One region of the Xanthobacter sp. 91 genome, then DNA from elsewhere that is predicted to be linked to it. Evidence: predicted binding sites of a transcription regulator. Region 1 holds the regulator's gene; each other region holds the start of a gene.
The links. The regulator HrcA, encoded in region 1, represses chaperone genes, less so after heat shock. The targets are predictions, from matches to a motif close to GTTAGCACTCNCNNNNNGNGAGTGCTAAC.
Positions count from the first base shown of each region.

Region 1 (9,675 bases):
CGATCGGCATGGCTGGTTTCGGGCATCTGAAGGCCTTCCGCAACTTTCCTCTTGCATAACGAAACGGGGCGTATATATCAAACCATATCGGAACGGATCGTTCCGTTTATATCAATCCACGCCACGCTGCTTCGGGAGATGATGCCATGAGCAGTCTCGCCATTCTCGCCCACCTGCGCTTTCTGGGACTGATGATGATCGGCGCCTATGCCCTCATCAACGCCATCCTGGCGCTCCTGTCGCCCCTCACCGCGGGATGGCCCATCTGGGCCTCCACGCTTCTCGCGGTTCCGCCCATGGTGATGGGCATGGTGCACCTCGTGCTCCCCCTCGCACGGCGGCACCTCTCTCGTCCCGACGGCACGCGGGCGTGAGCCGAAACGAAAGAGCCGCCCCGTTCGCACGGGACGGCTCCTGCAGATCGACGCAGAGCGGGAGACAAGGCTTCGCGGAAGGGAAGGCTCAGTGCCGCGGTGCCGGCAGACCGAGCTGCGAGGACGGAGCCGGGCGAGCCGCCTCGGTCCGCTTGTGCTCGCGGCGGGCGGCGCGGGCCTCCCGACGATAACGGCCCTGCCGCGCCCAGGTGACAACCCCGCCGGCGATGACCCCGACGATCACCGCAGCGAAGATGATGGCGAACAGCGGCAGCGTCACCGACAAAGCGGGATGGTCCGGCGCGAACGGATCGAGGGAGAGGACGACCGGCTTGCGATTCGCAACTGCGAGCGCAATCGCAAGGATCGCCAGGGGCAGGCCGATGAGAATGGAGAGGAAGCGGCTCACGGGGCCTACTTTCCAGTGTTGAGACGCTCGCGCATCTCCTTGCCGGTCTTGAAGTAGGGAACGGTCTTCTCGCTCACGTCCACCTGCTTGCCGGTGCGCGGGTTGCGGCCGACACGGGCGTCGCGCTTCTTCACCGAGAAGGCTCCGAAGCCGCGCAGTTCGACACGATCACCGCGCTCCAGCGCGGATGCGATCTGCTCCAGGATGGCGTTGACGATGTTCTCCACATCCCTCTGGTAGAGATGCGGATTGGCCTCGGCGATCTTCTGGACGAGCTCGGACTTGATCATGTTGGCCCCAGTTCCCTCGAAATCATCCGCCGAAAGCAAGCCAAAGCCCTGCATCCCTGACGGTGGGCGGCCGGACGTCCGGCGTTGTTATCGGTTTTGTCGGATGGCCGCCAAGCGCTTGTGAACGCAATCTTAACCCTAGCTCCGAGGGTGCCAGAGGGCCAACAGACCGTCAAGCTGACTGCGCTCCAGCGCGCCTTTCGCCGCATCCGTCAGGAGCGCCGCTGCCTGCGGGAAGCCGAGAGCGCTCACAACGCCGCGCGCAGCGCCCAGAAGCCAGCCGAACTCGTCCCCGACCTCCTTGGTGCGCCAGGTGCGGACCTTGAGGGTCTCGCTCACGCCCTTCTCGCGGGCGAGCCAAGCACGGGCGGTACGCTCGTCGCCGAGTTCATCCACCAGTTGGAGTTCGAGGCCCTGGTGACCGGTGAAAACGCGTCCGTCAGAGACGTTCGCGAGCTTGGCGTCGGAGAGCTTGCGACGGTCGCCCACGAGATCCTTGAACCAGGCGTAGCTGTCCTTCACCAGCGAATCCACGGCGGCGCGCGCCTCCGGTGTCACCGGCGTGTAGGGGTTGGGCGAGGCCTTGAGCGGAGAGGACTTGATGTCCTCCATGGTCACGCCCACGGTCTTCAGAAGCTCGGTGAAGTTGGGAAACTGGTAGATCACGCCCACCGAGCCGACGAGCGCATTGCGACGGGCCACGATGTGGTCGGCGCCCAGCGCCGCGATATAGGCGCCGGAGGCGGCGACGCCTTCCACGACGGCCACCACCGGCTTCTTGGCAGCGAGGCGGCGCAGCGCGTCGTACAATTGCTCGGAGCCCGTAACGGTGCCGCCAGGGCTGTCGATGGAGAGGATCACGGCGCTGGCGCGGGAGCGTCCAATCTCCTCCAGAAGCTCCACCCGCTCGCGATCGTTGCGGATGATGCCGCCGATCATGATCCGCGCCACATGGGGCGAGGAGGCGGGAATATCACGGCCAAGCAGGGCCGACACGCCTACCGCCACGGCGGCGACGACGCCGAGCACCCCGAGCACGCGCCAGAATGTGACCTTCCGCCGGAGGCGGCGGCGTTCGACGATCTGGTCGGCATCCAGCGACATGGTGCGCGTTCCTCGGCAGGCAGTCCCAAGCCCCACGCGGACTTAAGCAGGCGGCACGGCGTTGGCAAGCGTTCCCGCGTGGCGAACCTAACCCGCCAGCGCGGCGATCACGGCATTGAGGACCGGAAATCCAGCGGCGGTCACGCACAGCCGTCCGGCATTGAGCGCCACCAGCCCTTCCGCCTCCAGCGTGGCGAGGCGTTCCGGATCCACGCGGCCGCCGAGGCGGGCATGGCGGGCGAGGTCCAAGCCTTCCTTCAGGCGCAGGCCCATGAGCAGCATTTCGTCAGCCTGCTCGGCTGCCGACAGCGTCTCGTCGGAAATAATGCCGTGCCCGTCCGCCTCCACCCGCTTCAGCCACGCTTCCGGCGACCGCTCGGTGAATGTGGCATGGCGGATGTTGCCCGACACCAGCCGTCCATGGGCTCCGGCGCCAATGCCGGCGTAAGTGCCATAGCGCCAGTAGACAAGATTGTGCCGCGCCTCGGCACCCGGCCGGGCATGGTTGGAAACCTCGTAGGCGGGAAGGCCGGCCTGCGCCGTCACCTCCTGCGTCACGTCCCACAGGGCGCGAGACAGGTCGTCGTCGGGCAGGATGAGTTTGCCGGCGCCGTACAGCCGCTCGAACGGCGTGCCCGGCTCGATGGTGAGCTGGTAGAGGGACAGGTGCTCGCAGCCTTCAGCGAGCGCGCGCCGCAGCTCAGCCGCCCAGGCTTCGGGCGTCTGGCGCGGACGGGCATAGATGAGATCGAAGGACACACGATCGAATGCACGGCGCGCGATGCCCACGGCAGCCAGCGCCTCGGCGACCGAGTGCATCCGCCCGAGCCCTTGGAGGTCCGCATCGTCCAGGGCCTGCACCCCGAGGGAGACGCGGTTGACGCCCGCAGCCCGATAGCCGTGGAACCGCTCCGCCTCCACGGAGGTCGGATTCGCCTCCAGCGTCACCTCGGCATCGGCAGTGAGCGGCCAGGCCTCGTTGATGGCCTCCAGGATCGCGCCGACGGTGGTGGGGGCCATGAGGGAAGGCGTGCCACCGCCGAAGAAGACCGTCTCCGCGTTTCGCGGTCCCGACAGGGCCCGCATGTGGGCGATCTCGCGCCGGAAGGCCGCGATGTAGCGCGCCTCGTCCGGCGGCACGAGCCGGACGTGGCTGTTGAAGTCGCAATAGGGGCATTTGGCCTTGCAGAACGGCCAATGCACATAGACACCGAAGCCGCCCTGCGTGTCCTCGATGCCGTCAACACCCTCGCCCCCCATCGGGAGAGGGCGTGCCGGAGGGTTCGCGGACGGAGCCTGATCCAAGATTGCGCTCACCCCTTCAGGCAAGCCTGCGAGAGCTTCAGGAAGGCGCGGGCACGGTGGGAAAGGCCGAAGCCCTTGGGCGGCATACCGTGCTTCTCGTCGGCCGTCATCTCGGCGAAGGTCTTCACATGGCCCTCGGGGAGGAACATGGGATCGTAGCCGAACCCCTTGGCGCCACGGGGCGGCCAAACGAGGGTGCCGTCCACGGTGCCCTCGAACTCCTCCAGATGCCCATCCGGCCAGGCGATGCAGAGCGCCGAGACGAAGCGGGCATGGCGCTGGCCGGGCTCGGTGGCGCCGACCTTCCGAAGTTCGGCCTCCACCTTCTCCATGGCCATCTCGAAATCGCGGTCGGGTCCCGCCCAACGGGCTGTGTGGATGCCTGGCGCACCGCCGAGGGCGTCAATGACGAGGCCGCTGTCGTCGGCAAACGCCGGAAGCTGGGCGGCGTTGGCCGCCGCCACAGCTTTCAGGCGGGCGTTTCCCTCGAAGGTGGTCTCGGTTTCCTCCGGCTCGGGCAGACCGAGCTCGCCAGCGGAGACGGCCTCCACCCCGTGAGGCTCCAGCAGCATCTTCATTTCGATGAGCTTGCCGGGATTGTGGGTGGCCACCACCAGCCGGCCGGTGAGCTGGCGCGCCATCAGCCGATCGCCAGCTTCTGGAGGGAGACGAGCTGATCCACACCCGAGCGGGCCAGCGACAGCAGCGAGAGCAGTTCGTCCTGGGTGAAGGGCGTCTTTTCCGCCGTACCCTGGATTTCCACGATGCCGCCAGTTCCGGTCATGACGAAATTGGCATCGGTCTCGGCCACCGAATCCTCGGCATAATCGAGGTCGAGCACCGGCGTCCCCTCGTAGATGCCGCAGGAGACCGCCGCCACGTGCTGCTTGAGCGGCATCTCCTTGATCATGGAGCGGGACTTCATCCAGCTCAGGCAATCATGAAGCGCGATCCAGGCGCCGGTGATGGAGGCGGTGCGGGTGCCGCCGTCGGCCTGGAGCACGTCGCAGTCGATGGTGATCTGCTTCTCGCCCATCGCCACGAGATCCGTGACCGAGCGGAGCGAACGCCCGATCAGCCGCTGGATCTCCTGGGTGCGGCCGGACTGCTTGCCGGTGGTGGATTCGCGTCGGGTGCGGTCGTGGGTGGCGCGGGGCAGCATGGAATATTCCGCCGTCACCCAGCCGCGTCCCTGGCCCTTCAGCCACGGCGGCAGGCGCTCCTCCAGCGTCGCGGAGACGAGAACGTGGGTGTCGCCGAACTTCACGAGGCAGGAGCCTTCCGCGTGGCGCATCACGCCCCGTTCAAAGGACACCGCGCGCATCTCGTCGGGGGCGCGCTTGCTGGGCCGCATAATGGATACCTCTTTGTGCGTCATGGGCGCTCCTTTTAGAGCGCCGCGCGCCGGGAGGAAAGCAAGGGCGGTAGGAGCCCCCGCGTGGCGCTTGAACCCAGCCCCGGCGAGGGACACATTAGAGCCAGCGAAATCCTTGGCTCCGAAGGCTGAACCCGTGGCGCTCGATCCGTTCCTGCCCCTCTCGACCGGCGGCCTCGCGCAGATCGACCAGCGTTCGCGCGAGATTTTCCGCCAGATCGTGGAGAGTTACCTCGCCACCGGTGAGCCGGTGGGCTCGCGCAACATTGCCCGCCTGATCCCCATGACCCTCTCTCCCGCCTCGGTCCGCAACGTGATGGCGGACCTGGAGGCGGCCGGGCTGATCTATGCCCCCCATACCAGCGCCGGGCGCCTGCCCACCGAGCGCGGCCTGCGCTTCTTCGTCGATGCGCTCATGGAGGTGGGCGACGTCAACGAGCGTGACCGGGCCAATATCGAAACGCAGGTGCTCGCCGCCGCACGCACCACCACGGTGGAAGGCGTTCTGCAGGAAGCCTCCGCTTTGCTCTCGGGCCTCGCCCGCGGTGCCGGGGTCGTCACGGCCACCAAGACCGACCCCCGCCTGAAGCATGTGGAATTCGTGCCGCTGGAGCCGGGCCGCGCTCTCGTCATCCTCGTATCGGAGGACGGGCAGGTGGAAAACCGCGCGCTCGCCCTTCCGCCCGGCTTGCCGACCTCCGCCCTCACCGAGGCCACCAATTTCCTCAATGCCCACATCCGCGGCCGCACCCTCTCCGACGCCCGGCAGGAGATGGAGAGCCTGCTCGCCGAGATCAACCGCGACCTCGACACCCTGACCGCCCGCGTGGTGGAGGCGGGGCTCGCCTCCTGGTCCGGCGACGGGCCGGGCGAGCGGACCCTCATTGTGCGCGGTCAGGCGAAGCTGCTGGAGGATCTCAGGGCGCTGGAGGATCTGGAGCGCATCCGCCTGCTGTTCGACGATCTCGAGACCAAGCGCGAGGTCTCCGAACTGCTCGGCCGGGCGGAGGAGGCGCAGGCGCTGCGCATCTTCATCGGCTCGGAGAACCGGCTGTTCTCCCTTTCCGGCTCCTCCACCATCGTCGCGCCCTACCGCGATGGGCAGGGACGCGTCTTGGGCGTGCTGGGTGTCATCGGCCCGACGCGGCTCAATTACGGCCGCATCGTCCCCATGGTGGACTTCACCGCCCGCCTCGTGAGCCGGGTACTGGGCGCACCGGGTGCGGACGCTGCGTGAGGGATAAGGATCACCACGACTTGATTTTTCCCCCCATCGCCCCGATATGCGCCGGGACGATTGGCCTTTGCCCGGTGGCGTAGTGACCTCGGGCGAATCTCAAGGCAGGGGAAGTAACCGGATGAGCGAGCAGAAGCGCGCGCCCGAGACCGGCGGCGACGCAAGCGAAAACGGTGCCGCGCAGGGCAATGCGCAGGTGAACGAGGCGACCGCCGAGGCGGAAGCCACCGCTATGGCGGACGCCGCCATCGGCGACCCGGCGGGCGACAAGGCGCGCCTGGAAGGCGAGATCGCGAGCCTCAAGGACAAGTTCCTGCGCGCCTTCGCGGAGGCGGAGAATGTGCGCCGCCGCGCCGAGAAGGAAATCCAGGACGCCAAGACCTACGGCATTGCCTCCTTCGCCCGCGACGTGCTGAACGTGGCGGACGATCTCGCCCGGGCCCTCGGCTCGGTAGAGGCGGACGCAAAGGCGACCGCAGAAGGCAGTTTCAAGGCGCTGCTGGACGGACTGGAGCTGACCGAGCGCGGCCTCGTGAAGGCGCTGGAGAAGCACGGCATCCGCAAGATCGAGCCGAAGGGGGAGAAGTTCGATCCCAACCTTCATCAGGCCATGTTCGAGGTGCCGGACCCGAGCGTGCCGACCGGTACCGTGGTGCAGGTGGTGCAGGCCGGCTACGTCATCGGCGAGCGCGTTCTGCGGCCCGCCATGGTCGGTGTCGCCCGCGGTGGCCCGAAGGCTGAGACGAACAAGGCCGCCGGCGCGGCCTGAATCAGGCTCTCTGGAAGATCACATATCGTTGGAGGCGGCGACATCCCGCCTCCCGCGGTCGCTGCCGCCTGGGCCGCGACCCGATCCGATGAGGTCGGCAAGCGCATCGGCGATGACACGGCTGGTGTACGGCTTGGCCACCCGCGGCGCGTCGACGAATTCCGCCGGCATGCGCACGCTGCCAGTATAGCCCGAGCAGAAGATGAAGGGGATGCCGCGCTCGGCCAGGATCGCCGCGGCCGGATAGACCGGCTCGCCCGCAAGGTTCACGTCGAGGATCGCGGCGTCGATGCGCTCGGACGACGCGGCCGAGACCGCGGCGGCGAGGCTCGCGATCGGCCCGACCACGGTGTAGCCCAGCGACCTCAGATTGTCTTCGAGCCCCAGTGCCACGAGAAACTCGTCCTCAACGACGAGCACCCGCCTTCCCGACAAGATCATTCTTCAACGCCTTGGCTGACTGCATGTCCCCTCAGGGCCATGTCGGGGGTCAACCAGCGGCCGGGGGAAAAGTTCCACGCCCCGCAGCAAGGTATTGAAAGAAAACCGGAAGGGCCGGAAACCGCCCTTCCGGGATCACAAGCGGAAGGTCAGTCCTTCGCGCGCTCCACGTAGGAAGCGTCGGCGGTCATGACGACAACACGCGTACCGGACGCGATGTGCGGCGGCACCATGGTGCGGACGCCGTTGGAGAGCATGGCGGGCTTGTAGGAGGAAGAGGCCGTCTGGCCCTTCACGGTCGGCTCGGTGTCCACGATCTCCAGCACCACGCGGGCCGGCAGCTCGATCGCGATCGGCACGCCATTGTGGGTGGAGAGCATGCATTCCATGCCTTCCTGGAGATAGACGGACTGGTCGCCCATGACATCCTTCGGCACGGTCACCTGATCATAGGTTTCCGGGTTCATGAAGGTGTAGCCGTCGGAATCCTCGTAGAGGAAGGTATGCGGGCGATCTTCCACGAAGGCGCGCTCCACCTGCTCGGTGGTGCGGTAGCGCTCGGAGATCTTCACGCCGTCGGAGATGCGGCGCATGTCGAGCTGCGTCACCGGCGTGCCCTTGCCGGGATGGATATTCTCGGCAGTGAGAACAACGTACAGCTTGTCGTCGATGTCGACCACGTTGCCCTTGCGCAGGGTGCTGGCGATAACCTTGACCACGTCGGCTCTTCCTTGACCTGATGCGCGGCGCCCGCGCCGATTGGAAAACGGTTGACGGCGGCGCCGTCTGGCTGGTTCGGCGCGCACCATAGCGATAATGGCGCGCAACGCCAGTCTTGCACTCGTCTTTCCGGCCCCGAGGCCAAGTGGCGGCGGGCAGCCCAGGTGGCCGCAACGAGGAACCTACGTCATGGCGGTATCGAACTCTTCGCTGGCGCCTCCCTCCCCGCCGTGGTGGCGACCCGACGTTCACGCGGACCGCCGCCCCTTCCTGCTCGCGCGCGGGCGCATCGCCGCCGCCGTGCGCGCAGGCTTCGCGCAGGACGGTTTCATCGAGGTCGAGACGTCGGCGCTGCAGGTCTCGCCGGGCAACGAGACCCACCTCCACGCCTTCGGGACTGAGCTGATCGGCCCGGACGGGACAACTCACCGACTTTACCTGCGCACCTCACCCGAGTTCGCGGCCAAGAAGCTGCTCGCGGCCGGGGAGCCGAAGATCTTCGAGTTCGCCCGCGTGTTCCGCAATCGGGAGCGTGGCATGGCACACCATCCCGAGTTCACCATGCTGGAATGGTATCGCGCCGGTGCGCCCTACACGGCGATGATGGAGGATTGCGCCGCCCTCCTCGCCCGCGCCGCCGAGGCCGGCGGAGCCTCGGCCTTCCACTATCGCGGCAAGACCTGCGATCCCTTCGCCGCCCCGGAGCGCCTGACGCTCGTCGCGGCCTTCGCCCGCCATGCGGGGATGGACCTTGAGGCCCTTCTGCCGGCCGCGGGGGAAGCACCGGATGCCGCCGCCTTCGCCCGCGCCGCGACCGAGGCCGGCATCCGCACTGCGCCTGACGACACCTGGGGCGACGTGTTCTCGCGCGTGCTGGTGGAGAAGATCGAGCCTCATCTCGGCGTCGGCCGCCCCACCATCCTGACAGACTATCCCGTGAGCGAGGCGGCTCTCGCCCGGCCGAAGCCGGAGGATCCGCGCTTCGCCGAGCGGTTCGAGCTCTATTGCTGCGGGCTGGAACTCGCAAACGCCTTCGGCGAGCTGACGGACGCGGACGAGCAGCGCCGGCGCTTCGAAAAGGACATGGACGAGAAGGAACGGCTCTATGGGGAGCGCTATCCGCTCGACGAGGACTTCCTCGCGGCGCTGACGCTCATACCTCCGGCCAGCGGCTGTGCCCTCGGCTTCGACCGGCTCGCTTTGCTGGCAAGCGGAGCGAGGCGGATCGAGGACGTGCTCTGGGCGCCGGTCGCTGGACTTTAGATCAGCCTTGCGACCGCTCCGGCCCCAAGTCTCAGCAGAATCAGTTGATCTCGAACAGGGTCGAGAAGCCGGAGATGTCGAACACCTCACGGATCTGCGGCTGGAGCGAAGAGAGCGCGAGCTTGCGCTTCGCCCCGCGCATGGCCTTGCCGGCCACCAGCAGCGCCCGCAGACCGGAGGAGGACACATAGTCCACTCCGGCGAGGTTCACCACGATCCCCCCGTCGGTCATGGAGACGACCTCCATGAGGCTCGCCTCGAACGGCTTGGCGTTGGGCGTGTCGAGACGCCCCGCCACCTTCAGCACCACGTCGCTTCCGACCTGCTCACGTTCGATGTGCATCGGCCCCTACTCGCTTGATGTCCGCCTCCGCGGCGGCCGGACGCT
Region 1 is NZ_JNIB01000001.1:2,461,896-2,471,570, reverse strand. It holds gene A37E_RS0111680 (TetR/AcrR family transcriptional regulator) at 1-26, opposite strand, end outside; gene A37E_RS0111675 (hypothetical protein) at 147-374, shown strand; gene A37E_RS0111670 (lipopolysaccharide assembly protein LapA domain-containing protein) at 463-783, opposite strand; gene ihfB (integration host factor subunit beta) at 789-1,073, opposite strand; gene sppA (signal peptide peptidase SppA) at 1,212-2,177, opposite strand; gene hemW (radical SAM family heme chaperone HemW) at 2,265-3,437, opposite strand; gene rdgB (RdgB/HAM1 family non-canonical purine NTP pyrophosphatase) at 3,491-4,123, opposite strand; gene rph (ribonuclease PH) at 4,123-4,836, opposite strand; gene hrcA (heat-inducible transcriptional repressor HrcA) at 4,994-6,094, shown strand; gene grpE (nucleotide exchange factor GrpE) at 6,216-6,863, shown strand; gene A37E_RS0111630 (response regulator) at 6,882-7,283, opposite strand; gene efp (elongation factor P) at 7,454-8,023, opposite strand; gene epmA (EF-P lysine aminoacylase EpmA) at 8,214-9,287, shown strand; gene A37E_RS0111615 (STAS domain-containing protein) at 9,328-9,630, opposite strand; gene A37E_RS0111610 (Na/Pi symporter) at 9,614-9,675, opposite strand, start outside.

Region 2 (9,675 bases), 200 kb from region 1:
CTCGCCGAGGCGGTGGGCTTCTCCCTTCTGGAGCGGCGCGGGCGGGCGGTGTCCCCCACCCTGCGCGGCGCCGCCTTCCTGGAGGATGCGCGGCGCCTGCTCGATCTCAACGACCGCATCCTCACCCAGCACGTCCACGGCGCCTTCGCCCAGCCGCTGCGCCTGGGCTTCGTGCAGGATGTGGGTGAGCAGGTGCTCCAGCGCATCCTCTACCGGCTTTCCGCGAGCTTCCCGCAGGCGCCCATCACGGTGCGGGTCTGCACCACATCCACCATGCTCGACATGCTGCGAGCCGAGGAGCTGGACGTGGCCGTGGGCTTTCGCAGCGAGAGCGAATTGCCCGCCTCCCTGCTGCTGCGTGAATCCATGGTGTGGATCGCCGCCCGCCACCTCCGCCTCGACCGGGAGGCGCCGGTGCCCCTCGTGCTGTTCGAGCACCCGTGCTCCTGCCGCACGGCCGCCATCGCCGCGTTGAACGCCGCCGGGCGGCCGTTCCGCATCGCCTTCACCAGCCCCAGCCTGCCGGGCCTGATGGCGGCGGTGGGGGCGGGCATGGGCGTCACCGTGCGCTCGCCGCGGGCGCTCAGGCCCGACCTCGCCATCGTCGCCGACCTCGACCGCGCGGCGCTGCCGGACATGGAATTCCTGCTCTACACCCGCCCCGGCGTCCGCCCCCCGGCGCTCCAGAAGGTGGAAGAGGTGCTGCAGGAAGAATTGCGGCGCGAGCATCCGCTCTACGCGGTGGCGTGACCCAGCCCGCGCGGCGATTGAGCGAGGGCAACGCCCCTAAGCCCGCGCGGCGCCTGAGCGAAGGCAGCACAAAAACCCCGCGCGGCGATTGAGCGGAGGCAACGCATAACTCGCTCAAGCTGGACAGGCTGGGACGAACCCGGCACCCTTTTCTGATCGTTCGGTCCGGGACTGCCCCTTTTCGAGCCCGGCGGAGATTGCCCCCGATGACCACCAGCGCCACCCCGCAACCGCCCGCGAAAGCGTCCCCCGCCTTCCCGTTCGACAATTCCTATGCCCGCGACCTCGCCGGCTTCTATGCGCCCGTTCTCCCCACTCCGGTGGAGGCGCCGGCCCTTGTGAAGGTGAACACCGCCCTCGCCGAGCTGCTGGGCCTCGACCCCTCCGCCCTCGCGACCCCCGAAGGCGTCGCCGTGTTCGCCGGCCTTGCGGTGCCGGAGGGGGCGGAGCCCATCGCGCTCGCTTATGCCGGGCACCAGTTCGGCCATTTCTCGCCGCAGCTGGGGGATGGCCGCGCCATCCTGCTCGGCGAGGTGGTCGGCCGGGACGGGCTGCGCCGCGACATCCAATTGAAGGGCTCCGGCCCTACCCCCTTCTCCCGTCGCGGCGACGGGCGGGCGGCGCTCGGGCCGGTTCTGCGCGAATACATCGTCAGCGAAGCCATGGCGGCGCTGGGCATTCCCACCACGCGGGCGCTCGCGGCCGTCACCACCGGCGAGCCGGTGCTGCGCGACCGGGCGCTGCCCGGCGGCGTGCTGGCGCGGGTGGCGGCGAGCCACATCCGCATCGGCACCTTCCAGTTCTTCGCCTCCCGCAAGAGCTTCGACGCGGTGAAGCAGCTCGCCGACTACACCATCGCCCGCCATTATCCCGACCTTAAGGGGGCGGAGACCCCCTATCTCGCTTTGCTCGACGGCGTGATCGGCCGGCAGGCGGCGCTGGTGGCGCGGTGGCTGTGCGTCGGCTTCATCCACGGGGTGATGAACACGGACAACATGTCGGTGTCCGGCGAGACCATCGATTACGGCCCCTGCGCCTTCATGGACGCCTACGACCCCAACACGGTCTTCTCCTCCATCGACGAGATGGGCCGCTACGCCTATGGCAACCAGCCGGACATCGCCCACTGGAACCTCGCCCGCTTCGCCGAATGCCTCATCCCCATCATGGGTGAGGACCGGGAAGCCGCCATCGCCGCCGCCAATGCGGCGCTCGGCACCTTCCCGAAGCGCTTCTATGCGGCCTACCACGCCGGGCTTGCCGCCAAGATCGGGCTGCCGGAGGCAAGCGAAGCGGATGTGGCGCTCGCCCATGACCTCCTCAACGTGATGATCGGCTCCAGGGCCGACTTCACCCTCACCTTCCGCCGCATCGGCGCGCTGGCGGAGGACGAGGACGCGGGCGGGCCGGTGCGCGACCTGTTCCTCGACCGGGAAGCCTTCGACACCTGGGCCGAACGCTGGCGCGCGCGCCTCGCCGAAACCGGCCGATCCGGCGCCGACATCCGTGCCGGGATGGATGCGGTGAACCCGCTCTTCATCCCCCGCAACCATCTGGTGGAGGAGGTCATCGCCGCCGCCATCGAGCGCGGCGACCTTAGCCCCTTCGAGCGGCTGAACACGGTGCTGGCGCGGCCCTATGACGAGCAGACGGACTTCGCCGCCTATGCGGGGCTGCCGCCGTCCATGGAGGGGTATCGCACGTTCTGCGGGACGTGAGGGGGTGATGTGGACAGTCCTCGCGCCCCGGACGCATGGAGCGTGAGCGGAATGCGAGCCGGGGTCCAGCGCAAAGGGCCGCCGTAGGCGCTTCCGGCCCCAGCGCTCTCAGGCATTGCCCCGCTGCGCGGGAACTCGTGCGCTGGACCCCGGATCCGCGCTCCGGCCGCGCCGTCGCTTGTCCGGGGAACCGGCGGCGACATCCCGTCCCGCCCTCGCGTCCCGGACGCATGCAGCGTCAGCGGAATGCGAGCCGGGACCCAGCGCAAGAGTTCGCCGAAGGCGCTTCTTTCCCCCGACGCTCTCAGGCCTTGCCCGCTTCGCGGGAGTTTCGCGCTGGCCCCCGGATCAGCGCTCCACCTTCGGTGTCGCTTGTCCGGGGAACCGGCAAAAGAAAAGGGCGCGGCCGAAGCCGCGCCCTCTCTCATTTCTGGACCGGTGGATGGATCAGAAGTCCATGCCGCCCATGCCGCCCATGCCGCCGCCGGGCATGGAGGGCATGCCGCTGTCGCGCTTGGGAAGCTCGGCGACGAGCGCCTCGGTGGTGACGATCAGGGCCGCGATGGAGGCGGCGTCCTGGAGGGCGGTGCGCACGACCTTGGCCGGATCGACGATGCCGGCGGCGATCATGTCCACATACTCTTCCGTCTGGGCGTTGAAGCCGAAGGACGGATCGTTGGACTCCTGCACCTTGCCCACCACGATGGAGCCTTCCACGCCGGAATTCTCGGCGATCTGGCGGATGGGGGCCTCGAGGGCGCGCAGGACGATCTTGATGCCGGCCTTGATGTCGGCGTTGTCGGAGGTGACCTTCTCCACCGCCGCCTTGGCGCGGAGCAGGGCGACACCACCGCCGGGGACGATGCCCTCTTCCACCGCAGCGCGGGTGGCGTTGAGCGCGTCGTCAACGCGGTCCTTCTTCTCCTTCACCTCGACCTCGGTCGAGCCGCCGACGCGGATCACCGCGACGCCGCCCGCGAGCTTGGCCAGACGCTCCTGGAGCTTCTCGCGGTCGTAGTCCGAGGAGGTCTCCTCGATCTGCGCCTTGATCTGGTTCACGCGGGCCTCGATGTCGGCCTTCTCGCCGACGCCGTCCACGATGGTGGTCTTTTCCTTCTCGAGGATGACCTTCTTCGCGCGGCCGAGCTGGGCGATGGTGACGTTCTCGAGCTTGATGCCGAGATCCTCGGAGATCACGGTGCCGCCGGTGAGGATGGCGATATCCTCGAGCATCGCCTTGCGGCGATCACCGAAGCCGGGAGCCTTCACGGCCGCGACCTTCAGGCCGCCGCGCAGCTTGTTGACCACGAGGGTGGCGAGCGCCTCGCCTTCCACGTCCTCAGCGATGATGACGAGGGGACGACCGGTCTGCACCACGGCCTCAAGGACCGGCAGGATCGGCTGGAGGCCGGAGAGCTTCTTGTCGAAGATGAGCAGGAAGGGCTCTTCCAGGTCGGCGATCATCTTCTCCGCATTCGTGATGAAATAGGGAGAGAGATAGCCGCGGTCGAACTGCATGCCTTCGACCACTTCGAGCTCGGTCTCGGCGGTCTTGGCTTCCTCGACGGTGATGACGCCTTCGTTGCCCACGCGCTGCATGGCGCCGGCGATCATCTCGCCGATGGAGGCATCGCCGTTGGCGGAGATGGTGCCAACCTGCGCGACTTCGGCGGAGGAGGAGACCTTCTTGGCGCGGGCGCGGATGTCGGCGATGGCCGCGGCGACGGCGAGGTCGATGCCGCGCTTCAGGTCCATCGGGTTCATGCCGGCGGCGACCGACTTGGCGCCTTCCTTCACGATGGCCTGGGCCAGAACGGTGGCGGTGGTGGTGCCGTCGCCGGCGAGATCGTTGGTCTTGGAGGCGACCTCACGCACGAGCTGGGCGCCGAGGTTCTCGAACTTGTCCTCGAGCTCGATCTCCTTGGCCACCGACACACCGTCCTTGGTGATGCGGGGGGCGCCGAAGCTCTTCTCGATGACCACGTTGCGGCCCTTGGGGCCGAGGGTCACCTTCACCGCATTGGCGAGGATGTCGACGCCGCGCAGCAGCTTCTCGCGCGCGTCCGAGGAGAACTTTACTTCTTTGGCAGCCATAACGGCCTCCTTGTGATTCTGTTTCGGTGGACCGGCTCAGAAGCGCGGACGCATCACTTGGCGATGACGCCGAGGATGTCGCTTTCCTTCATGATGAGCAGGTCCTGGCCGTCGATCTTGACCTCGGTGCCGGACCACTTGCCGAACAGCACGCGGTCGCCGGCCTTCACGTCGAGCGGGACGAGCTTGCCGCTCTCGTCACGGGCACCGGCGCCCACCGCGATCACCTCGCCCTCCTGGGGCTTTTCCTTGGCGGTGTCGGGGATGATGATGCCGCCGGCGGTCTTCTGCTCGGCTTCGATGCGCTTGACGACCACGCGGTCGTGCAGAGGACGGAAGGACATGGGTCGTTACCTCTTCGGGGGGAGCGCGAGCCTTGGCCCGCCGTTCTGGCACTCCCGAATGAAGAGTGCCAAGCTCGTCGCGGAGATAAGGGCGCGCCCGGCGAACGTCAAGGCGCGCTGCAGCAATCGGTGGGCTAGCAAAGCGGTAACGAGCCGTGGGATAAGCTGTTCAAGAGCTGAGGCTTGACGGCGGGCGGGGGCGATGCGGACGGCATCGACGTCGACGGCGCAAGCCTTTATGGTCAGGCGACTGCCTGGGTGGTCGCATTCTTGTTCCAGGCGGCGGGAGGCCTCGGAAAGCACATGACGAAGATGGTTGCGGGATCCAAGTCTGCTTTCGAGCGATCTGCGTTCGGGCGGTCCGCGTTCGGATGGACGGCCTTCGGGCGGCCGCGCGCCGCGCTGGCCGGCGCTGCCCTTGCCGTGCTGGCCCTCGGCCTCGCCGGCTGCGAGACCACCCCTTCCGCGCCCCCGCCGGCCGCGCGCCCGGTCTTTACCAGCCCGATCCCGCCCGACCGCCTCGTCGGCCGCTGGGGCCTCGCCGCCTATCACCGGCCGGACGACGCCACCCGCACCGAAGCCCAGGCCAAGGCCTCCTGCGGCAACCAGCCGTATGTTATTACCGCCGGCACCAATGGCGGCGTGATGATGTACCTCGCCGACGACAACAAGCTCACCGAGCTGGTGTCGAAGCAGGTGGGCAACGGCCCGGTCTACATCGGCCCGCCGGACGACCCGGCCGGCGGCGAGCGCGACCGTCAGGTGGTGCGCTTCGACGGCAACATCCTGGTGCTGAAGTTCGTCGATCCGGAAGTGGCCAAGCGCTACGGCACCATGGTCTACGTGCGCTGCTCATGACCTGAGGGGCCGCGCGCCCCTCTTCTGCGCCGGAGGCTCACCGCCCGAAGGCGGCAAAAAACCCAAGAATGGCTCAGCGCCCGAGGGCGCTGAGCATGGCGGACCCCCGGTTGGTGGGGTCGAACACGTGCAGGCCCAGTTCCTCGGCCAGTTCCCGGAAGGCGGCGATGCCGCGCACGGAATTGCCGCGCCCGTCGAGCCGCGGTGAATAGGTGGCGATGCCGAGCTGGCGGTTGACCACCCCGAGGATGCCGCCGCCCACCCCGCTCTTGGCCGGCACGCCCACATCGAACGCCCAGTTGCCGGCGAAATTGTACATCCCGCAGGTGAACATCACGGCCAGCGTGGCGCGCACCGCGTCCACCGCGAAAGCCGTCGTGCCGGTGAGCGGGTTCTCGCCGATATTGGCCAAAGTCGCCCCCATGCGGGCGAGGTCGCTGGCCGTCACCAATATGGAGCACTGGCGGAAATAGAGGTCCAGCGTCGCGTCCACCCCGGCGGTGAGCGCGCCGGCGCTGGTGAGGAGGTGGGCGATGCCGCGGTTGCGGTGGGCCGTCTCCGCCTCCGAGCGGAACACCGCCTCGTCCACCGCGAGCCGCCGGCCCGCCGCCGCCGAAAAGCGATCCAGCACGAACTCCAGCGCCTCGGCGCCGAGATGCTCCACCAACAGGCCGGACACGGTGATGGCCCCGGCATTCACCATGGGGTTGAAGGGCCGGTTGGTCTTGGCATCGAAGACAATGGCGTTGAAGGCGTCGCCCGAGGGCTCCACCCCGACGCGGGAGAGCACCTTTTCGCGGCCGGCCACCTCAAGGGCGAGACAGAAGGCAAATGCCTTCGAAATCGACTGGATGGTGAACGCCACGTCGGCATCGCCCACCGCGACCACCTCCCCCTCCACCGACACGGCGGCGATGCCGAAGCGGTCCGGGTCCACCCGCGCCAGTTCGGGAATGTAATCGGCGAGCGCGCCGGAGGTATCGGAGCGGGTGCGCTCATAGGTGTGGCGCACCACCGTCTGAAGCCCGTGGCCGACCGGCGCGGCGGGAGCCGCGTGCGGGCTCGTATCCATCTTTATCCCCCTTGCCGGCCGCGCACCTGGACCACGGGTCCGCGGGGCCGTCCCGGCGAGCGAAGCACAAGCTGTGCCACGGCGGACGGGTCCGGCGTGCCCAGTGCTTTGCGCCATAAGGAGGAAAAGGCCCTGACTGGAATTAGTCTATTTCAAACCAACACACAGATCAGAAGCGTTATCGTTTGTAGACAATCCAATATTACCCGCGATACCACCCTGCTTATTGCCCCAGCGGTATCTGATTAATAAAAGAGCATAAAGTAGTCCCAATTGCCCCGAGCCCGAAATGTCCGTTTATACAGTCTCTCCACCCCGGCCCCGCCGTCAGAACAACGGCCAATCCGGTGGCGCAAGCCGGCATAGTCACGCGGCGGGGCCATTCTCGACACTTGCGGTTACAGCCAAATCCCTGCTGGTCTCTTCGGCCCTGGTCTCTTCGGCCCTGGTGGCGCCCTTCGCCTTGGGTACGGCGCTGGCGCAGGAGGCAGCGCCGTCCGTCGCCCTGCCCACGGTAACGGTGGAGGGCGTGGCCGAGATCGCCTGGGGGCCGGTGGACGGCTATGTGGCGACCCGCTCCGGCGCCGGCACCAAGACCGACACCCCGCTCATCGACACGCCACGCTCCGTCTCCGTGGTCACGCGGCAGGAGATGGACGACCGGGGCGTCCAGAACGTGGTGGACGCCGTGTCCTACACCGCCGGCGTGCTCACCGGCTCCTATGGCTACGATCCGCGCTTCGACGACATCTACATCCGCGGCTTCTCGGTGTCTGCGCGCGGCAATTTCCGCGACAGCCTCGCCCAGCCCAGCGCCAATTTCGCCTCCTGGCGCACCGAGACCTACGGCCTCGAACGCATCGACGTGATCAAGGGCCCCGCCAGCGTGCTCTACGGCCAGACGGTGCCGGGCGGCCTCATCAACCGCATCTCCAAGATGCCGGTGGACACGCCCTTCGCGGAAGTGGAAGGCCAGCTCGGCGATCCCGCCTGGTCGCAGGCCGCGTTCGACGTGGGCGGCCGCGCCACGACGGACGGCAGCGTGCTCTACCGCCTCACCGGCGTCGCCCGCGCCGCCGACGGCACGGTGAGCTACAGCACCAACAACGCCCTGTTCCTCGCCCCCTCGGTGACGTTCCAGAACGACACCACGCGCCTCACCATCCTCGGCAGCGTGCTGGACAGCCGCACGCCCTCGAACACCCAGTACTGGCAGACCCCGACCCAGCTCACCAAGATCCCCATGGGGACCACGTACAACGCCATCCAGCAGACGCAGGAGCAGATCGGCTACCAGCTGGAGCACGCCTTCAACGACGTGTGGAGCGCCAAGCAGAACGTCCGCTACGGCCATATCGACAACCACAGCATGTGGATGGACGCCAATGGCGTAGTCAACGGGCCGCTCATCTCCATGACGGCGACCAACTACGTCGAGACCGTCAACAGCTTCCAGGCCGACAACCAGCTGCAGGCCAAGTTCACCACCGGCCCCGTCGAGCACAAGGTGCTGGGCGGCGTGGACTATCTCTGGCTGGACAGTTCCTACGGCATGGGCAACGGCCCGGCGGGGGACGTGAACATCTTCAACCCCGACGTGCCCAACCTCCTCGTGATGCCGGCCATCACCTCGCGCGACGGCGCGGGCCTCAACCAGGTGGGGCTTTATCTCCAGGACCAGATGGCATTCGGCAACGGCTGGCGCTTCCTCATCGGCGGGCGGCAGGATTTCGCCTCCACCACCCAGAGCAGCTTCGGCATCGACACCGCCAACCGCGACGACCAGGCCTTCACCTGGCAGGCGGGCCTGCTCTATGCGTTCGAGAACGGCGTCTCGCCTTATGTGAGCTACGCCACTTCCTTCCTGCCCTCCATCAATGTGGACCAGAGCGGCCAGCTGCTGGAGCCCTCCAGCGGCGAGCAGTACGAGGCGGGCGTGAAGTACCAGCCCACGGGCGGGCGCAGCTTCTTCACCCTCTCCGCCTACCAAATCACCCAGAACAATTATGCCGTGCCGGACCCGGTGAGCTTCTTCTATCTCCCGGTGGGCAACGTGCGCGTGCGCGGCTTCGAGGCGGAGGCGCTGGTGGAGCTGGCGCAGGGGCTGGACCTCACCGCCGCCTACACCTTCACCCAGGGCGAGATCATCAACAGCCTCGACCGGCCCACCATCGGCAACACGCCGCCCAACATGCCGGCGCACATCGCCTCGCTCTGGGCCAAGTACACGGTGCAGGACGGTGACTGGAAGGGCTTCGGCGTGGGCGCCGGCATCCGCTACATCGGCCCGTTCTGGTCGGATACCAACAATCTCTACAAGAATGGCGCGCAATATCCGGTGGACGCCGCGCTCTATTACGAAAAGGACAATTGGAAGTTCCAGCTGAACGGCAAGAACATCTTCGGCCAGCAGAACGCGCTGCTGAACGAGGGCTATTGGTACTGGCAGCAGGGACGCTCGGTGATCGCCTCCGTGCGCTATCGCTGGTGAGCGCCGTGACGAAGCCGGCGCCCGCCAAGACCGTGCCCGCCAAGACCGTGCCCGCCAAGCCCGCACCGGCCAAACCCGCACCGGCCAAGCCCTTCAGCCTGCGGCCGGCCCTGGTGTGGGCGCACCGCATCCTCGGCCTCTCCACCGCGCTGTTCCTGGTGGTGGCGGGGCTGACAGGCAGCGTACTCGCCTTCCACCACGAGCTGGATGAATGGCTGAACCCCTCGGCCTACCGCGCCACGGCGGTGGGCACGCCGCTCTCCCCCGACGCGCTGGCGCGGGCGGTGGAAGCCCGCCATCCCGACGGACGGGTCTGGTACATGGCGCTGGCGCCGGCCGGTCATCCGG
Region 2 is NZ_JNIB01000001.1:2,263,381-2,273,055, reverse strand. It holds gene A37E_RS0110745 (LysR substrate-binding domain-containing protein) at 1-750, shown strand, start outside; gene A37E_RS0110740 (protein adenylyltransferase SelO) at 957-2,468, shown strand; gene groL (chaperonin GroEL) at 2,916-4,562, opposite strand; gene groES (co-chaperone GroES) at 4,616-4,906, opposite strand; gene A37E_RS0110720 (hypothetical protein) at 5,210-5,764, shown strand; gene glsA (glutaminase A) at 5,838-6,836, opposite strand; gene A37E_RS0110710 (TonB-dependent siderophore receptor) at 7,300-9,327, shown strand; gene A37E_RS0110705 (PepSY-associated TM helix domain-containing protein) at 9,333-9,675, shown strand, end outside.
Region 2: the regulator HrcA is predicted to act here: its motif matches at 4,951-4,979, upstream of groES (co-chaperone GroES).

Region 3 (9,675 bases), 1.9 Mb from region 1:
CGGCGAGGATGACGAGGCCGTCCCGCTCCACGAGGCCGAGGCCGAAGATGCAGACGGCAAATCCCGGCGGCAGATTGCCGAGGAAGGGGATGGGCAGCAGCAGGATGAAGCCCAGCACCACCACCGTCGCGCCCACGATCCGCCGGGCCGTGGGGCCGGCGAACTCTTCGAAGCGGGGGCGGGAGACGCGCTCGAACCGCTCGATCCACGGCCGGGAGCGGGTGACGATCGATTCCAGCATGGCGCGGGAGAAGGTGCGGCGGGCAATCCACGCCGGCAGCCACAATTCCTGCCGGCCCAGCATCATCTGCAGGCCGATGAGGCCCAGGATGATGCCGCACACCACGGGGATGCCCGGCGGCATGGGGATGCAGTTGGGTATGCCGAAGATGAGGAAGAGAATGCCGAAGGCGCGATTGCGCAGCGCGTTCACCAGATCGCCGATGGCGACCTGATCCGCCTCCTGCGCGGCGAGCACGGCGGCCAGGAGTTCGGATGTTCGTGGCGTGCGGTGATCCAAGGCGCCCTCATGGAATGGACGCTTCAGCTACAACCGGAAAACGGCAGCGGGAGGGCACTGGGGCGCAAAAATTCCGCTGGGTCAGGCCTGCGCTGTTCCCATCACGCCGCACATGGAATTGAGCGGACATGCACGCCCCACCCCCGCGGGGACGTGCATGTCCTCACCGCCCGATCGAAACCATAAAGACCGTTGACTGATACGGAAAGTCCCTGACGCAGGGAGATTGCTCCACATCAGTTCAAAAGGAACATTCCGTCCACGGACCGCAACTCGGCGGGCTTGATGAGGCCGGAATGGGCGACGCGCACGGAATGGAGCGGCCCCTCGATCTCGCGTCGCCAGAATTCCAGGAACTTGTTCAGCTCCGGAAAGCGCGGGCACAGGTCGTAGTCCTGCCAGAGGAAGGTCTGGAGCAGGCCGGGGTGGTCGGGCATGCGATAGAGGATCTCGGCCGTGGCGAGGCCGTAGCCTTCCATCTGCAGGACGAAGTCACGCGACACCTTGGCAGCCATGGGTCACACCTCCAATCCGCGGCCCCGCCGCCAACAGGGCTGGGGAAGACGGGACCGGACACTTCATTGTCGGCTACGCACTTTGCCGTGGCCAAGGCTAAAGATTGGTTTCCGTCTGCAAAAACAATGCTCTAGCAGCCTTCGATCCGGACTGCTGACAGCGCCGGGCCGCGCCCGGGCTCGCGCTGTGCGTAGCCGGCGAGCCGCCCGGCTTCCGCTCAAACTGAAGGGAGACGGGCTGCTGGCACTCAGTTCCCTTGAGTGCTAAATTTTTTGAGCCGACCCCTTGCGGCTCCAATTTGCCGCCCTTAGATCGCGGTCGGGCCGGGTTGAGGGGTTCCCGGCGCCTTCAAAACAGGCAACCCCGATGGACAACATCGAACCGGAGGTCTCCCTATGGGTTTCCGTCCCCTGCACGACCGCGTGGTCGTCAAGCGCATCGAGGCCGAGCAGAAGTCGGCCGGCGGCATCATTATCCCCGACACCGCCAAGGAGAAGCCGCAGCAGGGCGAAGTCGTCGCGGTCGGTCCCGGCGCCCGTAACGAGAAGGGCGAACTGGTGGCGCTCGACGTCAAGGCTGGCGACATCGTGCTGTTCGGCAAGTGGTCCGGCACCGAAGTGAAGATCGACGGCCAGGATCTCCTCATCATGAAGGAGAGCGACATCCTCGGCGTCATCGAGAACGCGGCCGGCGTCAAGAAAGCGGCCTGAACTCAGGCGGCCTGATTTTCAGTCGCAGGGCCGAGGCAGCCCCAGGCGCCCGGTCCCGCGGCATTCGCCATTCCGTTTAATCGTCCCAATCTGAAGGAGCACGCCACATGGCTGCCAAGGACGTGAAATTCTCCGTAGACGCGCGCGACAAGGTTCTGCGCGGCGTCGACATCCTCGCCAACGCCGTGAAGGTCACGCTCGGCCCCAAGGGCCGCAACGTGGTCATCGAGAAGAGCTTCGGCGCCCCCCGCATCACCAAGGACGGTGTGTCGGTGGCCAAGGAGATCGAGCTGGAAGACAAGTTCGAGAACCTCGGCGCCCAGCTCGTGCGTGAGGTCGCCTCCAAGACCAACGACCTCGCCGGCGACGGCACCACCACCGCCACCGTGCTGGCCCAGGCCATCGTGAAGGAAGGCGCCAAGGCGGTTGCCGCCGGCATGAACCCGATGGACCTGAAGCGCGGCATCGACGTCGCGGTGGACGCCATCGTGAAGGACCTCGCCGCCAACTCGCGCAAGGTGACCTCCAACGACGAGATCGCCCAGGTCGGCACCATCTCCGCCAACGGCGACGCCGAGGTCGGCAAGTTCCTCGCCGAGGCGATGAAGAAGGTCGGCAACGAGGGTGTCATCACCGTCGAGGAAGCCAAGACCGCCGAGACCGAGCTGGATGTCGTGGAAGGCATGCAGTTCGACCGTGGCTATCTCTCTCCGTACTTCATCACCAATGCGGAGAAGATGCGCGTTGAGTTCGAGGAGCCCTACATCCTCATCAACGAGAAGAAGCTCGCCGGCCTGCAGGAGCTGCTGCCCGTGCTCGAGGCGGTGGTGCAGTCGGCCCGTCCGCTGCTGATCATCGCCGAGGACGTGGAAGGCGAGGCTCTCGCCACCCTCGTGGTGAACAAGCTGCGCGGCGGCCTGAAGGTGGCTGCGGTCAAGGCTCCGGGCTTCGGCGATCGCCGCAAGGCCATGCTGCAGGACATCGCGATCCTGACCGGCGGCACCGTGATCTCCGAGGAAGTCGGCATCAAGCTCGACAGCGTGAACCTCTCCATGCTCGGCCGCGCCAAGAAGGTGGTGATCGAGAAGGAGAACACCACGATCGTCGACGGCGCCGGCGAGAAGGCCGACATTGAGGCGCGCATCGCCCAGATCCGCGCGCAGATCGAGACCACCACCTCCGACTATGACCGCGAGAAGGCCCAGGAGCGCCTCGCCAAGCTCGCCGGCGGCGTTGCCGTGGTGCGCGTGGGCGGCTCGACCGAGGTCGAGGTCAAGGAGAAGAAGGATCGCGTTGACGACGCCCTGCACGCCACCCGCGCTGCGGTGGAAGAAGGCATCGTCCCCGGCGGCGGCGTGGCCCTGCTGCGCTCCATCAAGGTGCTCGACGGCCTCAAGGTCGACAATGCCGACCAGAAGACCGGCATCGAGATCGTCCGCCGCGCCATCCAGGCTCCGGCGCGCCAGATCGTGCAGAATGCCGGCGACGACGGCTCCGTCGTGGTGGGCAAGATCCTCGAGTCCAACGACTACACCTTCGGCTACAACGCCCAGACCGGCGAATATGTGGACATGGTGAAGGCGGGCATCATCGACCCCACCAAGGTCGTGCGCACCGCCCTGCAGGATGCTGCCTCCGTGTCCGGCCTGCTCATCACCACCGAGGCCCTCATCGCCGAGCTGCCGAAGAAGAACGCTCCCGCGGCCCCGGCCATGCCGGGCGGCGGCATGGACTTCTGAGGTAGAGCGGACCTCTGACGTCGCCCGTGATTTTGGGCGGTTATTTCAACGGAACGGCCGGGCATTTTGCCCGGCCGTTCTCGTTTTGGGGCTGGTGAAGTGCATTCCCCAGCGTCATGAATTTCCCCTGCGCCAGATTGAAATAACTCTATATCACAGGGCTTTGCCGACAATGTTGGGGGGCACGGGTTAGCTTCTGCAGCGAATGGGAGTATAAGGTTGCGAGCCAGCTATTCCCGGCGGAGGGATCGCCAGCCTGTCCGTTTTGATTATTGGTGATGCGCGATGCCTGTTCGCTTGATCTCGCGCACGTCTGCCGGGCGTGCTGTTTTCCGTGCTTCTTCGCTGACGCCCAGGGGCGCGGCTGTGCTTTCGTTGGGCCTGTTGCTGGCCGTGACCTCAGGGCCTGCCGCCGTTCTGGCGCAGCCGGCTCCTCCCGCCGAGACGCACCAGCACGCGGCGCCTGCTGCCGCGGTGGCGCCCACCCCGGCTGCAATTCCGTCCACGACCGCTTCCTCCACGGCCGCCCCCTCGACGACCGCGCCTTCCGAGGCGGCCCCTTCCGCCGCCGCTCCTTCTGCCGCCGCTCCAGCCGAGTTTGCGCCCGCTCCGTGGGCACCCAAGCCGGTTGAGCCTGCCCCCTCCGTGCCGGCGCCCGAGAGCGTCGCCGACGCACGTCTGCCCCATGACCTGTCCCCCTGGGGCATGTTCATGGCCGCCGATATGGTTGTGAAGGCGGTGATGCTGGGCCTCGCCTTCGCCTCCGTCCTCACCTGGAGCGTGTGGTTCGCGAAATCCCTCGAGCTGCTGTTCGCCCGCCGTGCCGTCTCCCGCACGCTGAAGGCGCTGCGCGGGGCCGTCACCCTGTCCGATGCCGCGGCCGAAATGCCCAAGGCTAACAGCCCGGCCACCGCCACCGTGCGCGCCGCGCTCGCCGAGTGGCACGCCTCTGCCGGCCTGCCGGTGGACGGCATCAAGGAGCGCGTCGCCGTCGCCCTCTCGCGCATCGAGGCCAAGGCCGGCCGGCGCATGACGGCGGGCACCGGCGTGCTCGCGACCATCGGCGCCACGGCGCCCTTCGTCGGCCTGTTCGGTACGGTATGGGGCATCATGAATGCCTTCATCGGCATCTCGAAGGCCCAGACCACCAATCTCGCGGTGGTCGCTCCCGGCATCGCCGAAGCGTTGCTCGCCACCGCCATCGGCCTGGTGGCGGCCATCCCGGCGGTGGTGATCTACAACGTGTTCGCCCGCGCCATCGCCGCCTACAAGGCGAACCTCGCCGACACGTCCGCCGAGGTGATGCGCCATCTCTCCCGCGACCTCGACCGCGCCGCGGCCGAGGTGGAGGCCCCGCGCCTGCGCACCGCCGCGGAGTGAGCCCCCATGGCCGCCAAGCTTGATCATGGCGGGGACGACCTCGCCGAAAACCACGAGATCAATGTCACGCCGTTCATCGACGTGATGCTGGTACTGCTCATCATCTTCATGGTGGCGGCGCCCCTCGCCACGGTGGACGTGAAGGTGGACCTGCCCGCCTCCAACGCCCAGCCCCAGCCCCGCCCGGACAAGCCGCTGTTCCTTTCCGTCAAGAAGGACCTCACGCTGGCGCTGGGTGATGATCCCGTCACCCGTACCGGCCTCGGCGCCATGCTGGACGGGCGCACCAATGCCGACCGACAGCAGCGCGTGTTCGTGCGCGCCGACAAGACGGTGCCCTATGGCGATGTGATGGAGGTGATGAACCTCCTGCGTACCGCCGGCTATCTCAAGGTCGCCCTCGTCGGCCTCGAAGGCGGCGAACCCGCGCCGGCGACGCAGCCCGCGCCCGCTGTCACCCCGGCCTCTGCCGTCCCGCCCGCATCTGCCGGAGCCCCCGGAGCGGCCCGGTGAGCGCGGTTCACCACCACCACCACTGGCACGATTTCGACCGCTACCACCTGCGCAACATGATCCTGCGGCTCGCCGCGGGTGTGCTGCTGGTGGTCGCGCTCCATGCCGCCGCCGTCTATGTGGCGCTGAACTGGAACAAGGATGCGCCGGGCGAGCAGTCGCCGCCCGCCGCCATCATGATCGAGCTGGCGCCCATGGCGGTCAGTCAGCCGTCCCAGGAAGAAGTGGCGCCCGGCCCGCAGATGATCCAGGCGCCGGAACCCGTGCCTGATGCCAAGGAAGAGCCGGAGGAGGCCGAGCCGCCGCCGCCCGAGCCGCAGGTGACCGAGACGGTCGAGAAGATGCCGGAGACCCCGCCCGCACCGGCGGAGGCCGAGGTGGTGCTGCCCAAGCCCGAACCCAAGAAGGTGGAGGAGGAGAAGCCCCGGCCCAAGGAGGTGGAGAAGCCGAAGAAGGAGGCAAAGCCCACCCGTCGGCGGACCGCTCCCACCACCACCGCCGCGCCGCGCTCGGAGGCGCCCACCGCCCAGACCACCGCCGCTCCCTCGCCGGGTGCCGCGGCCGCCCGCTCGGCTGCGCTGGCGGACTGGAAATCGCGCGCCTTCGCCCATCTCAACCGCTTCAAACGCCCGCAGGGCTCGAACGTGGGGCGGCCGGGGATCAGCATCTCGATTTCCGGCTCGGGCGCGGTGACCGGCGTGTCTCTGGCGAGCTCCTCCGGCAATTCGGTGCTGGACCAGGAGGCGGTGGCCATGGCCCGGCGCGCCTCGCCCTTTCCCGCCCCGCCCGACGGCAAAGGCATGAGCTTCGGTGTGGCGATCAACTTCCGCAACTGAAGGAGACAACGGGCGCTCCGTCATGGCCGGGACAAGACCGGCCATGACGAAGGGGAGGGGACGAGGAGGGCCGCCCGCCAGCTGGCCTTCCTTCGTGCCGGTTCGCCCTGCTCCCGCCTGCCGTCCGCCCCCGCCAGCCCGGCCTTTCCCGCGGCCCCGAGCCCACACGCCGCACCAGCCGGCTTTGGACTTCACCTTCGCCCTGTGATAAGCGCAGGGTCCGCTCCGGCCGGGCGCCTGCCGCCCTTGTCCGGAGCCTCCACGCCATCACCGGAGACCTTCCCATGGCCTCGCAGGACGCGAACCGCTCCTCCGTCACGGAGGAAATGAACCGCTTCTTCACCGCCTCTCTCGCCGAGACCGATCCCGAGATCGCCGGCGCGGTGCAAGCGGAGCTGGGTCGCCAGCGGGACGAGATCGAGCTGATCGCCTCCGAGAACATCGTCTCGCGCGCCGTGCTCGAAGCGCAGGGCTCCGTGCTCACCAACAAGTATGCCGAGGGCTATCCGGGCAAGCGCTACTACGGCGGCTGCCAGTTCGTGGACGTGGCCGAGAATCTCGCCATCGAGCGCGCCAAGAAGCTGTTCGGCTGCGCCTTCGCCAACGTGCAGCCCAATTCCGGCAGCCAGGCGAACCAGGGCGTGTTCTTCGCGCTGCTCCAGCCGGGCGATACCTTCCTCGGCCTCAACCTCGCGGCCGGCGGGCACCTGACCCACGGCTCGCCGGTGAACATGTCCGGCAAGTGGTTCAAGCCGGTGCCCTACACCGTGCGCGAGGACGACCAGCGCATCGATTATGAGGCGGTGGCGCAGCTCGCCGACCAGCACAAGCCGAAGCTCATCGTGGCCGGCGGCTCCGCCTATCCGCGCGTCATCGACTTCGCCAAGATGCGCGCCATCGCCGATTCCGTCGGCGCGCTGCTGATGGTGGACATGGCGCATTTTGCGGGCCTCGTGGCTGGCGGCGCCCATCCGAGCCCGTTCCCGCACGCCCATGTGGTGACCACCACCACCCACAAGACCCTGCGCGGCCCGCGCGGCGGCATGATCCTCACCAATGACGAGGACATCGCCAAGAAGGTCAATTCGGCCATCTTCCCCGGCATCCAGGGCGGTCCGCTGATGCATGTCATCGCCGCCAAGGCGGTGGCCTTCGGCGAGGCGCTGCGGCCCGAGTTCAAGCTCTATGCGAAGAACGTGGTGGAGAACGCCAAGGCGCTCGCCGAGACCCTGAAGGGCCACGGCTTTGCCATCGTCTCCGGCGGCACCGATACCCACCTGATGCTGGTGGACCTGCGTCCCAAGCGCCTCACCGGCAAGGTCTCCGAGGCCGCGCTGGGTCGCGCCCACATCACCTGCAACAAGAACGGCATCCCGTTCGATCCCGAAAAGCCGTTCGTGACCTCCGGCGTGCGCCTGGGCACCCCGGCTGGCACCTCCCGCGGCTTCGGGGTGGCGGAGTTCCAGCAGGTGGGCAACCTCATCGCCGAGGTGCTCGACGTGCTCTCCCAGAAGGGCTCGGACGAGGACAGCCTCGTCGAGGCAGCCGTGCGCGAGAAGGTCTCGACGCTGCTCGCCCGCTTCCCCATCTATCCCTGAGGATTGACGACCGGGAAGGCGTGAAGGATGCGGTGCCCCTATTGCGGCGGCCTTGAGACGCAGGTGCGCGATTCCCGGCCGACGGAAGACAACACCGCCATCCGGCGCCGCCGCATCTGTCCCGATTGCGGCGGCCGCTTCACCACGTTCGAGCGGGTGCAGCTGCGCGAGCTGATGGTGCTCAAGCGCTCCGGACGGCGCGTGCCTTTCGAGCGGGAGAAGCTGGAGAAGTCCGTCAGCGTCGCCCTGCGCAAGCGGCCGGTGGACAATGAGCGCGTGGAGCGGATGCTCAACGGCATCGTGCGCCAGCTGGAAAGCGTCGGCGAGGGCGACATCACCTCCGAGACCATCGGCGAGATGGTCATGGAGGGGCTGAAGCAGATCGACGACGTGGCCTACGTTCGCTTCGCCTCGGTCTATCGCAACTTCCGCGAGGCCAAGGACTTCGAGAACGCCCTCGCCGAACTCTCCCACGAGGGGGAGCCCCGCGCCGACGATGCCGAGCCGGCGGTGGAAAAGGCGCGCGCCCGGCCCACGACCCCGCGGAGCGGGGAATGAGCGGCCGTCCGGTGCCATCCGCGCCCGTCCTTTCGCCGCGCGAGGACGAGCTGTTCATGGCCGAGGCGCTGAAGGTCGGCCAGACCGGCCTCGGCCGCACCTGGCCCAATCCCTCGGTTGGCGCCGTGGTGGTGCAGCATGTGGACGGCGTGCCGCGCGTCGTCTCCAGCGCCGCCACCGCCGCCACCGGCCGCCCCCATGCCGAGCCACAGGCGCTCGCCGCCGCCGGTGAGCTGGCGCGCGGTTCGACGCTCTATGTCACCCTGGAGCCCTGCTCCCACCACGGCCGCACGCCGCCTTGCGCCGATGCCGTCATCAATGCCGGTGTCGCCCGCGTGGTCGCCGCCATTGAGGACCCCGACCACCGGGTGAAGGGCAGGGGCGTCGCCCGCCTGCGCGCCGCCGGCATCTGGGTCACGGTGGGCGTCGGGGCGGAGCAGGCCCTGTCCGATCACGCCGGCCATATCCGCCGCGTCACCGAGGGCCGGCCGCATGTGCTGGTGAAGATGGCGGTCTCCGCCGACGGCAAGGCCGCCCATGCCGGGCCGAAGCCGGCCGTCGTGACTGGCGCCGAGGCACGGGCGCGGGCGCACCTCATGCGCGCCCATACGGATGCCATTCTCGTCGGCCTCGGCACCGTGCTCGCCGACGATCCCATGCTGACCTGCCGGCTGGAGGGCTTCGAGGCCCGCTCGCCGGTGCGCCTGGTGCTGGATGCCGAGCTGGACATCCCGCTCACGGCCGCGCTGGTGCGCACCGCCTGCGATGTGCCCTTGTGGGTGATCGCCGCCGAGGATGCGCCCGCCTACCGCGCCGCCGCCCTCAACGAGCGCGGCGTCGAAGTGCTGCGCGCGCCGCGCGGGGCGGATGGGCACATCAATATTCCGGCCGTGGTCAAGCTGCTGGGCCTGCTCGGCCTCACCCGCCTTATGGTGGAGGGGGGGCCGACCACCGCCGCCCGGTTCCTGGACGCAGGGGTGGTGGACGAGGTGGCGGTGTTCCGTAGCCCCGTCATTCTGGGGCCGGACGCTTACCCCGCCTTGGCCGGCCGTCCGCTCATTCGGCTGACCCAGCCGGTGGGATTTGCCGAGGTGGAGCGCACGGAACTCGGCGCTGACCACCTCGTCCGCTTGTGGAGACGCTGAGATGTTCACCGGCATCGTGACCGACATGGGCGACCTCGTGAAGGTCGAGCGGAAGGGCGAGGTGAAGACGCTCACCGTCGCCACCGACTTCGATGCGGCCGGCATCGATATCGGCGCCTCCATCGCCCATGCGGGCGTGTGCCTTACCGTCACCTCGGTG
Region 3 is NZ_JNIB01000001.1:4,379,198-4,388,872, forward strand. It holds gene A37E_RS0120445 (exopolysaccharide biosynthesis protein) at 1-520, opposite strand, end outside; gene A37E_RS0120450 (usg protein) at 757-1,035, opposite strand; gene groES (co-chaperone GroES) at 1,432-1,746, shown strand; gene groL (chaperonin GroEL) at 1,854-3,485, shown strand; gene exbB (tonB-system energizer ExbB) at 3,771-4,865, shown strand; gene exbD (TonB system transport protein ExbD) at 4,872-5,378, shown strand; gene A37E_RS0120475 (TonB family protein) at 5,375-6,214, shown strand; gene glyA (serine hydroxymethyltransferase) at 6,499-7,812, shown strand; gene nrdR (transcriptional regulator NrdR) at 7,840-8,370, shown strand; gene ribD (bifunctional diaminohydroxyphosphoribosylaminopyrimidine deaminase/5-amino-6-(5-phosphoribosylamino)uracil reductase RibD) at 8,367-9,515, shown strand; gene A37E_RS0120495 (riboflavin synthase) at 9,517-9,675, shown strand, end outside.
Region 3: the regulator HrcA is predicted to act here: its motif matches at 1,276-1,304, upstream of groES (co-chaperone GroES).